2 regions of the Peribacillus suis genome follow, and region 2 is predicted to be linked to the other one. Evidence: predicted binding sites of a transcription regulator. Region 2 holds the regulator's gene; the other holds the start of a gene.
The links. The regulator LexA, encoded in region 2, represses DNA repair genes until DNA is damaged. The targets are predictions, from matches to a motif close to CGAACATATGTTCG.

Region 1: the regulator LexA is predicted to act here: its motif matches at 2,816-2,829, upstream of AC503W_RS12440 (Y-family DNA polymerase).

What each region holds. Positions count from the first base shown of each region.
Region 1 is NZ_CM182019.1:2,553,055-2,558,107, forward strand. It holds gene AC503W_RS12425 (alpha/beta hydrolase) at 1-666, shown strand, start outside; gene AC503W_RS12430 (iron-sulfur cluster biosynthesis family protein) at 713-1,036, opposite strand; gene AC503W_RS12435 (YolD-like family protein) at 1,139-1,471, opposite strand; gene AC503W_RS12440 (Y-family DNA polymerase) at 1,497-2,756, opposite strand; gene AC503W_RS12445 (NlpC/P60 family protein) at 3,153-3,812, shown strand; gene AC503W_RS12450 (DUF3221 domain-containing protein) at 3,868-4,401, opposite strand; gene AC503W_RS12455 (SDR family NAD(P)-dependent oxidoreductase) at 4,555-5,053, opposite strand, start outside.
Region 2 is NZ_CM182019.1:1,611,221-1,616,273, forward strand. It holds gene AC503W_RS07945 (peptide MFS transporter) at 1-399, opposite strand, end outside; gene AC503W_RS07950 (GlsB/YeaQ/YmgE family stress response membrane protein) at 1,152-1,388, shown strand; gene AC503W_RS07955 (hypothetical protein) at 1,559-1,846, opposite strand; gene lexA (transcriptional repressor LexA) at 2,040-2,663, opposite strand; gene yneA (cell division suppressor protein YneA) at 2,823-3,134, shown strand; gene AC503W_RS07970 (YneB family resolvase-like protein) at 3,147-3,803, shown strand; gene AC503W_RS07975 (DUF896 domain-containing protein) at 3,868-4,101, shown strand; gene tkt (transketolase) at 4,333-5,053, shown strand, end outside.

The sequences.
Region 1 (5,053 bases), 940 kb from region 2:
AAGTGGATCATTATTGCTCACGGCGTGACAGAAAATAAAACGAACTCGATCAAGTACATGAACATTTTCCTTAAGCGTGGATTCAATGCGGTCATCTATGATCACCGTCGTCATGGAGACTCCGGTGGGAAAACAAGCAGCTATGGACATTATGAAAAATTCGACTTGAAAGCCGTGATTGACGAGTTAAAAAGACGTAAAGGTTCAGATCTTTTCTTCGGCATTCATGGTGAATCCATGGGGGCTGTGACCCTTCTTCTATATGCGGGCATGCTTGAAGATGGAGCAGATTTTTATATTGCCGATTGTCCATTTTCCAATTTTGAAAAGCAAATTCAACATCAAATCGGTATGGAAATCCCTTTTCCAACCTGGAGCATCTTTCCACTTGGGCGCATGTTCATCAAACTTCGTGATGGATATTGGACGAACGAAGTATCACCGATAGATTTCATTAGTAATATCGAAAAACCAGTGCTGTTCATTCATAGTGAACCTGATACTTTCATTCCCGCTTCCATGACACTTGAATTATATGAAGCAAAAAAAGGACCAAAACAACTTTACCTCGCAAAAAACGGGGCTCACGCACAATCATATAATGCTAATCCCAAGGAATATGAGGAACGGATCGACCAATTTCTCGAACAGCTTGTATTGAAATAGACAAAGGGAGAATCCCACGACTATCGGGATTCTCCCTTTGCTTTTTTTAGAGTTTATTAAAGTAACTCATCCTTGGATTCAAGATTTGATTCGGGCTTTTTAGCTGAAAGCAGTTTGCTTCGACCACAAAGTCTATTGTCATGATATCATCGAGAAAAATCATTTTAGATTTTTCGACATAAAGGGGAACTCCATTGGTCTCCACTTTTTGATTATCCTCCTCAAGCTCGTCAACGAGCCAAAGAGCTGTCACGCCACTTACTACGCAACCACAGCCATCTGTATCATATTTCAACTGTAAATGTCCTTCTTTTCCCTGTATTTTATCGGAAAGTTTTTCGGCTGCTCTATCTGTCCATTCAATGTACATCTCATTTCCCCCTATTCGTTCCATTCCCCCATTATAAACGATAAAAGGACCCCTGTCCTTTTCCCGCACTCTTGTGCATCCATGGGGATAATCCCACCATTCTTATTCCATCAATCTTACATCCGCTATATGGGAAAGTTGAATATAATGTGGTTGCTGAAAATGGTCAATAATATGAAGTCTTTGCAAGCATTCATCATAATAATGAATGCTTCCGATTAAAAGCTGGTATCGGGTTCTGTCATAATAGGCAATCATGACCTCTCTACCTTCTTCCATCGCTTCCCCCATCACAGCATTCATTTCTTCAAACTGCTGTTCATCGAGAATGCGTCTTGCTTCATGGCTATCCTCCGCCACCCAATCCCGCAACATCTTCACATGTTCCGGTAGCATCATGGATGTCCATTTGATACGCCCCCGATCATGAATCATTCTTTTTCCTCCTCTGACGACTTTGTCAAGCCTTATGCCCGCCAAGCAATCCGCTTCTATAAACGGCCGTCCCGGCTTTCGTATACGAAACCGCGCGCAACAGTGATTTTGAACCATATTTATGTCGAATGCGGTCAACGGTATAACTCAATTCCCGCTTTTTCCACCGTGAAGCATCAAATAAAGTCAGCTGCATCTCATTATCATCCACAATATTCGAGAGTGTGACCGAAACGCTACGAACCGTTTTTTGCTTATGATAGTTTTCATGAAAAAGTTCAAGACAGACTTTATACAATTCCATTGTGATATTTGTCGGTTCCTCAATCGAACGGGAGCGATGAAACCCACCGCCAAACTCATCCTTACTATAACCAATGCTCAGACTGATCGTCCGTCCAGCCTTCCTATGGGTACGAGCCCTTCTTCCGACTTCCTCACAAATTTCTACCATAACCTGCTTGATCTCGTGTTCTTCCTTGTAATCACGGAGTAAAATCTGACTTTTACCAAAGCTGACCTGCCCCTCGATGATCGGCGCCCCGAGATCTGACAAATCGATTCCCCAGGCATGATGATAAAGCTGATTGCCCATAATCCCGAACTTCGCTTCAAGCAATTGAAGGTCATAATTGGCAAGTTGCCCGACAGTGAATATTCCCATGCCATGAAGGGTCTTTTCCACCCTCCTTCCTATCCCCCACATTTCACGAAGCGGAGAAATCGGCCAAAGCTTAGCTGGTACGTCTTCATATGTCCACTCAGCTATTCCTGTATGTTTGGCCTCGAGATCAAGAGAAAGCTTCGCCATCAGCATGTTCGGCCCAATCCCGATTGCACTTGGAATCTGTAATTCCCTTTCAATGTCATCTTTTATTTTCCTGGCAATATTCCAGGCATCCCCCCATAAAGAAGCCGCTCCATCAACTTTCAAAAAACTTTCGTCCACACTGTATACATGAATCGCTTCTTTTGGAACATAGCGGTGAAACAAGCGCGTAATCTCCGTCGAAACTCTCAAATAAGTGGCCATTTTGGGTTCAACGACTAGAATGCGTCGATCTTTCGGTATCTCAAACTTCCGGGAACCGGTTTTTATACCGAATTCCTTCTTTAGCTTTGGAGAAGCCGCAAGCACAATGCTCCCCTCCCTATTCTTATCACCCACCACTGCCAAATAACATTCGAGCGGGTCCAATCCATGCATGACCGCTGAGCAGCTAGCATAAAAACTTTTCATATCAATACACATAATTGATTGTTTCGGCATCATGCTATAATCCATTTTTTCTTCACCCTATACAGAATATATGTTCGTGTTTATATTATATCCCTCATTCTAAACGAATAAACGTTCGCATTCAATGGAAGTTTCATGACAAATTTCCACCTATTTATGGGAACTTTTTAAATACCCATAAATACCCTTTAATTTAAAAGTAATCCATTATATCCAACTAGTTTTTATAAATATAATTAGTTGGTATCTTGCCTAAAAGGGGAACCGAGTCTTTTAACCCTTTTACTATTTAAGAAAAACGATTTCGCTGATTTTCACTAAGTATTACTACTTATTTTTTGTAATGAAAATGTAATCAAAAACTGGTTTGATTGTCACAATGGTATTGTAGGATAATATTGTTAAAGAAAAATAGAGAGATAGAGAGAGGAAATGAGATACATGAAGAAATGGATTGCCTCAGCTGCTGTTGCTTCTGCATTAATGCTGACGCCACTTCAGGCGTTTGCAAATATTGGAGATCAAACCCTCAGACCCGGAATGACACATAGTGATGTCAAACAACTACAGACCCTATTAAAAACTAAAGGTTATTTCACATATACTGGTTCATCGACTACTTACTACGGAACCTATTCAACAACTGCCGTAAAAAACTTTCAAAAAGCTAAAGGATTGACTGCCGATGGGATTGCAGGAAGAAATACCTTCAATGCGCTAGGTGTTTATAATGTCAATAATACAAGCATGATTAATTATGCAAAAACATTGACAGGCTCACCATACAAATGGGCTGGCACGACACCAGCAGGATTTGACTGTTCGGGGTTCATCTATTATGTATTCCAAAAATCACAAGGAATTACCCTACCACGGACAACATCCCAGCTTTACGCGAATACCGGATTGAAAGTATCATCGCCATCAAAAGGCGATCTTGTATTCTTTGATACTTCTTCTGGAAAGACGGGTGTTTCCCATGCTGGAATCTACATTGGAAACAATCAGTTCATTCATGCTTCATCTTCTAAAGGAATTACCATCACCGATATGAATAACTCCTATTGGGCGCCAAAATACCTGGGTGCAAAAACTTTATAAAAAAACATAAGACTAAAACGAAGCAGGGCAGAATCTATTTGATTCTGCCCTGTTATTATTTTAGATATAAGATTTCTTCAGTAGAATCGTCTACGGTCACAGTAAATGATGCATCCAAGTTGGAGCGATTCATCATTTCAATATTGTATACATGCTCGGAAGGGAAATGAATGATTTCAAGAACCATGAAACGCTGACTAGGAGCTTTAGTCACATGCTCCAGTGCAGCAGTTACGGCCTTTTGCTCTTCTAGACTCTCTTCATCCTTTAAAATCCGTATCAATTCTGCATCCGCTTTCGAAGGAAATGATTCTTCGACCTCTCCACCGTACCATGGTTTAACTTTCATCCCGATTGCCAAGTCTGAATAACTGAGCTTTGCCCCATGTTCATCTTGTATATACGTATGATTTTTCACCTTGTAATACGTCCGTTTTATCAGAATCCGCTTATCATCTAAATCTGTAATGAATCCTTCTTCTCCCTTGCCAATGGACTTATGGGGTTGCTCTTCAGAGAAGGATTGACAGCTTCCCAGAATGAAAAAAAGGAATAAAAAGATAAAAGACTTTCCCATAACGAGCTTCATACAAAATCCCTCCTATAAAACAGACGAATTCACCAATGAAATGGTTACATAAGATGGAAAGATAATCCAAATAAATTCAAAAAAAGGGAATGTCAGATGACACTCCCTTAATTTCTTATTAAAATAGTAATCTTCACTTATATTTAGAAGTATCTATTTTTTAAAAAATGCTTTTTTCCCAACGGTCTCAGTGATTCTTGGAAACAAGGTATAAAACTTACTCACCATATTCATCCAGGCGGGCAGATTGACTTCCCGTTTATTAGTTAGCATGGCAGCAACGATTTTGGCTGCTACATCCTCAGGCTTAAGCATGAATTTCTTAATGCCCTTCATATATGTCCCGGATTCATCCGCTATAGTAAAAAAGTTGGTTTCGATTGGCCCAGGATTGACGGTGGTCACATGAATGTTGTCTTCCATCAATTCAAGCCGGAGAGCATTCGAATAACCAAGCACCGCGAATTTAGTGGCTGAATAAAGTGTGGACTTAGGTGTTGCAATTTTCCCTGCCTGTGACGCAATATTAATGATGTGCCCCGCTTGTTTGCGCTTCATATGTGGAAGCACAAACTTCGTACAGGCCATCAAGCCGATTACATTGACAGCAAACATCCCTTTACTCTCTTCTAAATCCGTATCAAGGACTTCT
Region 2 (5,053 bases):
ACCTGTACCTATAACGATTAGTATCATGGAAACAAAGAACATGGAAATGCTGCCCGGTATGGCAAGTGCAATATGACCAAGCATAATCAATATACCGCCGTAAAAAACGGCTTTCGATGTTCCGAAAATCCTATCGGCTAACCAGCCACCAATAATTCCGGACATATATACTAACGATCCATAGATGGATACAATGGCTAGAGATGTTTTTTCATCAAGACCTAATCCACCTTTAGATACCTCATAATACATATAGTATACAAGAATGGCCTTCATACCATAATAGGAGAAGCGCTCCCAAAACTCCGTGAAGAAAAGAGTGAATAGTCCTTTAGGGTTTCCGAAAAAACCTTTTTGAGGAATGCTATCCAAAATTTTCTGTTTATTTATTGATGACATACATTCTCCTCCTTTTATTATAGTATAATAACTTTTCTTAGAGCAGTTGTAAAGAATATTTAGTGTATTTTAATAATAGTTCATAATAAGTGGTGTTTATATCCCGTTTTTGTGAAATACAGGACTATTGAAATGGCATAAATAGGTAATGAGGTATATATTAGAGCCCTTTAATCACGTTGGATTGAAAACGCACCGTTCATTTGATATATAATCCATTAAGTAAATGATTTGGGGTTTCGAATTGCAAGAACCTTCAATAAGTTATGAAAATCCAATTTTAAATGGTTGTGTAGAAAAAATGATGATGAATAAAGGTTGAAATATTAAAAAAGTATGGTAGGAAATAGTGTAAATAATTGAAAATAGGAATATTGTCATATCGACAAAAGAAGCCAAAATACTTATTCTAGTATAGAAAGCAATTTAATTGTTTTCTTTTTTACCATGTGGTGCCGCCAGATAATTGCAGTTATCTGGCGGCATTTATTATTATAACCAAATAATAATTTTCAACCATTCTTACTGGATGGTTTTCTTTGTGGTAGGGAGAACGGAAGATCAAACACTAAAGGCCACCCTTTTTAGGGCGGCCTTTTATAGTACCTATATAGGTAGAAGTATATAAGCAGCCGATAAGTTTATTGCCTGAGGAGCTTAAGTGATTTTCATTAGTCACAAGTCTGTTCTATTAATAAAAAAATTTCATAAATTTTAGAGAAAGGAGGTGGTTATTTTTGGAGCTAATTTGGATGTTAATTGTTGGTGGAATAATTGGATGGCTGGGAAGCCTGATTTTAGGAAGGGATATGCCGGGTGGAATTATTGGAAATATCATTGCTGGATTTGTTGGAGCATGGCTTGGTACTGCAATATTAGGGCCAATCGGACCTGAAACAGAAGGGTTTTACATTGTGCCTGCGTTACTGGGTGCCATAATTGTAGTGTTCATTGTATCCATTATCATGAGAAATACAAGATGGAGGTAGAAAGCAGAGGGTATACGATTGAATAAATTTTCCAGAATCACGTGTAGATGGTTTAGAGAAAGCTGATCTATATGTGTCCATTATTGCTTGAAAATGCTGTTCAACAATACTGGACAGTTTTTTTGCGTAAAAAAATAGAGGTTTCGATTAAAGGATCGATCAGTGTTTACTCAATCCGAATGATTATCAGAGTTTCTAAAGGATACGAAAGCTGTTTTAAGTGCGGCGTAATTACCGATACTGGCGTATCCGTAAAACCATCCCATAAAAATCCCGGTAGTCAAGTTATGCCGATGGCTTATGAATATAGAAATGATTAAACCAAGACATAACGCAATAGTGGGTACGTAACTTCGGGGGATAGGAAAGAGAAACTTTATAATTTGGGTCAAAATCATGATAGTTGGGATAGCCATTACAGCATCCCAAAAATTCGTATGTATCGTCGGAAAATCCATAGTAACACCACTTTCAAAAAGAAATGTCTATTGAACTTAATTTCACCGGATATAAAAGAATTATACCTTGTTATTTTGACTCGGTTTGTTATTCAATGCTCTCTAGTAAAATATTATAATATTGCTTCTGTCATATACATAGGATGTAATACATAGACTTAAAACAAATAAAAAAAGCGCAATTTGTGCGCTTTTAGTGAATTTGCCTATATAGCCCGATCACTCTTCCAAGAATGGTTACATCTCTTAGAATGATAGGTTCCATATTGGAGTTTTCCGGCTGAAGCCGTATGTAATCCGGTTCCTTAAAGAATCGTTTAACGGTGGCTTCATCATCTTCCGTCATGGCCACGACGATATCTCCGTTATTGGCATTGCTTTGTTGTTTTACAATGACATAATCTCCATCATGAATTCCTGCTTCAATCATACTTTCACCCATAATTTCAAGCATGAACACATGATCATCATGTGGAACCATACTTTCAGGAAGAGGGAAGTATTCCTCTATGTTCTCAATGGCAGTTATCGGCATACCTGCGGTTACTTTTCCGAGAAGTGGTACGTTAACTACGTTTGTTTTTGGAATGTTATTAGATTCTTCTATATTTAAAATCTCAATGGCCCTTGGTTTAGTCGGGTCGCGTCTGATTAAGCCTTTGCTTTCCAAACGAGATAAATGTCCATGTACAGTCGAACTTGATGCAAGTCCCACAGCTTCGCCAATCTCTCTAACGGAAGGTGGATAACCTTTTTGACGAACTTCATCTTTTATGAAATCAAGAATATCCTGCTGCCGTTTTGATAGTTTAGTCATATACGCACCTCTTCTCTATAATTCTTTGCTATATTATAGCATGGCTCTCCATGCTATACAAACATAAGTTCGAATTTGGTTGTTGACTGAAACAAACGTTCGTATTATAATTCAATTATCAACTAAAAACGAACGTACATTCGCTATGGAGGGATATTAATGAAGACATTTTGCAAAAATAATATCTATACGATTCTATTAGCAGGATTTGTATTTATCTTGTCTATTTTATTCTCTTTCACATTAGATAGTAATCAAAATAAGGATTTCCTTTCGATTGAAATTAACGAAGGTGATACTATATGGGAGATTTCAGAAGAATATGGTCAAACCGAATTGACAAAAAAAGAATTCATTGGTTGGATAGAAGAGTATAACGGTGTAAGGGCGGATACGATTAAGGCAGGTCAAATCATTGTCATACCAGTTGAAAGTGAAAAAGTAGTCCAAAGTTTGGCTAGTAAGCAGTAAAGGTAGGTTCATATGAAAGCAGTCATCTATTGTCGGGTAAGTACAGAAAAAGAAACACAGGAAACCTCGCTAGCTAGGCAGGAAGAGGAATTAGTAAAGTTAGCAGAACATAATGACATGGAAGTCGTTTCAATAATAAGAGAGCAGGCAAGTGGTTACGAACTGAACCGTGACGGGATATTTGACATGCTTGATCTTTTTAAGACAAAAGAAGCGGATGTTCTCCTGATTCAAGATGAAACTAGGTTGGGAAGAGGAAATGCTAAAATTGCCTTGTTTCATGTTGTACTTAAAGAAGGAGTGAAGATTTTCACACTTTCTCATGATGGTGAATTAGAGTTATCGGACTCTGATGCCATGGTTATCCAAATTGTTGGTATTGTAGAAGAATATCAACGCAAACTACATAACCTGAAAATTAAACGTGGTATGCTTAGGGCCGTTGAAAATGGCTACCGCCCCCAGAAAAACCTGAAGAACCAAAGAAACTCCACTGGCAGGGATCGTAAAGAAGTACCCATAGAAGAAATTGTGAAACTGCGTTCGAATGGATTAACTTTTGCCGAGATTGCGGCAACACTGAGAGGCTTTGGCTATGACGTGTCAAAAGCAACGGTACACCGCAGATTCTTGGAATACCAGCAAGGTACACCGGAGAATCAATCATAGAACTTGTAATTTCACTTTTTTTTTAATACCATGTCAATATCCGTATATATAAAGGAGAAAAATTATGCTATCAAAAGAAAAAATGGCCCGTATCAATGAACTTTCTAAAAAAGCTAAGGGAGAGGGCTTAACTGTAGAAGAGGCGAAAGAGCAAACTTCCTTACGAAGTGAGTATTTGGAGACATTTAGACGTTCAATGGCTGATACGTTAGAAAATGTTAAAGTTATCGATCCAGAAGGTAATGATGTCACGCCTCAAAAAATAAAAAATATTAAAGAAAAAAAAGGTTTACATTAACCAATAAGGACTGATGATGGCCCCATAATTAGGATTACTCATGAGGAATGTAAAGTGAAAAAAGAGAATGCATCGATGTATGTATTCTCTTTTTTGGTTTAACCTAACCTTGGTAAATCCTTAATTAGTAGAAAATTGAATTAGCTGTGCAAGAAATGGTTATTTTAGTTGTGATATTAAGTTAGTCAATATAATATAAAGAGGTACACTACAGGAAGGGATGTTTTACACATGTTAGATAAATTAGATGCACTTTCTATTAATACAATTCGTACATTATCGATCGATGCAATTGAAAAGGCTAATTCAGGTCATCCAGGCATGCCTATGGGTGCAGCTCCCATGGCATATAAGCTGTGGACTGATTATATGAATCATAACCCGAAAAATCCTGATTGGTTTAATAGAGACCGTTTTGTTTTATCGGCAGGACATGGTTCCATGCTATTATACAGTCTCCTGCATTTATCAGGTTACGGCTTGACAATGGATGACTTAAAGGGTTTCCGTCAATGGGGAAGTAAAACTCCTGGGCATCCTGAATACGGACATACTGCTGGAGTAGATGCCACTACTGGACCACTTGGCCAAGGGATTGCAATGGCTGTAGGTATGGCAATGGCAGAACGTCACTTGGCTGAAAGCTACAATCGTGATTCTTATAATGTGGTTGATCATTATACATATAGTATTTGTGGGGATGGAGACTTAATGGAAGGCGTTTCAGCTGAAGCAGCTTCTTTAGCAGGGCATCTTCAACTAGGAAGACTTGTCGTTTTATATGATTCAAACGATATTTCTCTTGATGGAGATCTTAGCCAATCATTCAGTGAAAGTGTAGCAGACCGTTTTAAATCATACGGCTGGCAGTATCTGAGAGTGGAAGACGGCAACGATTTACAACAAATCGCAAAAGCCATTGACGAAGCAAAGACTGATGAAGCTCGTCCAA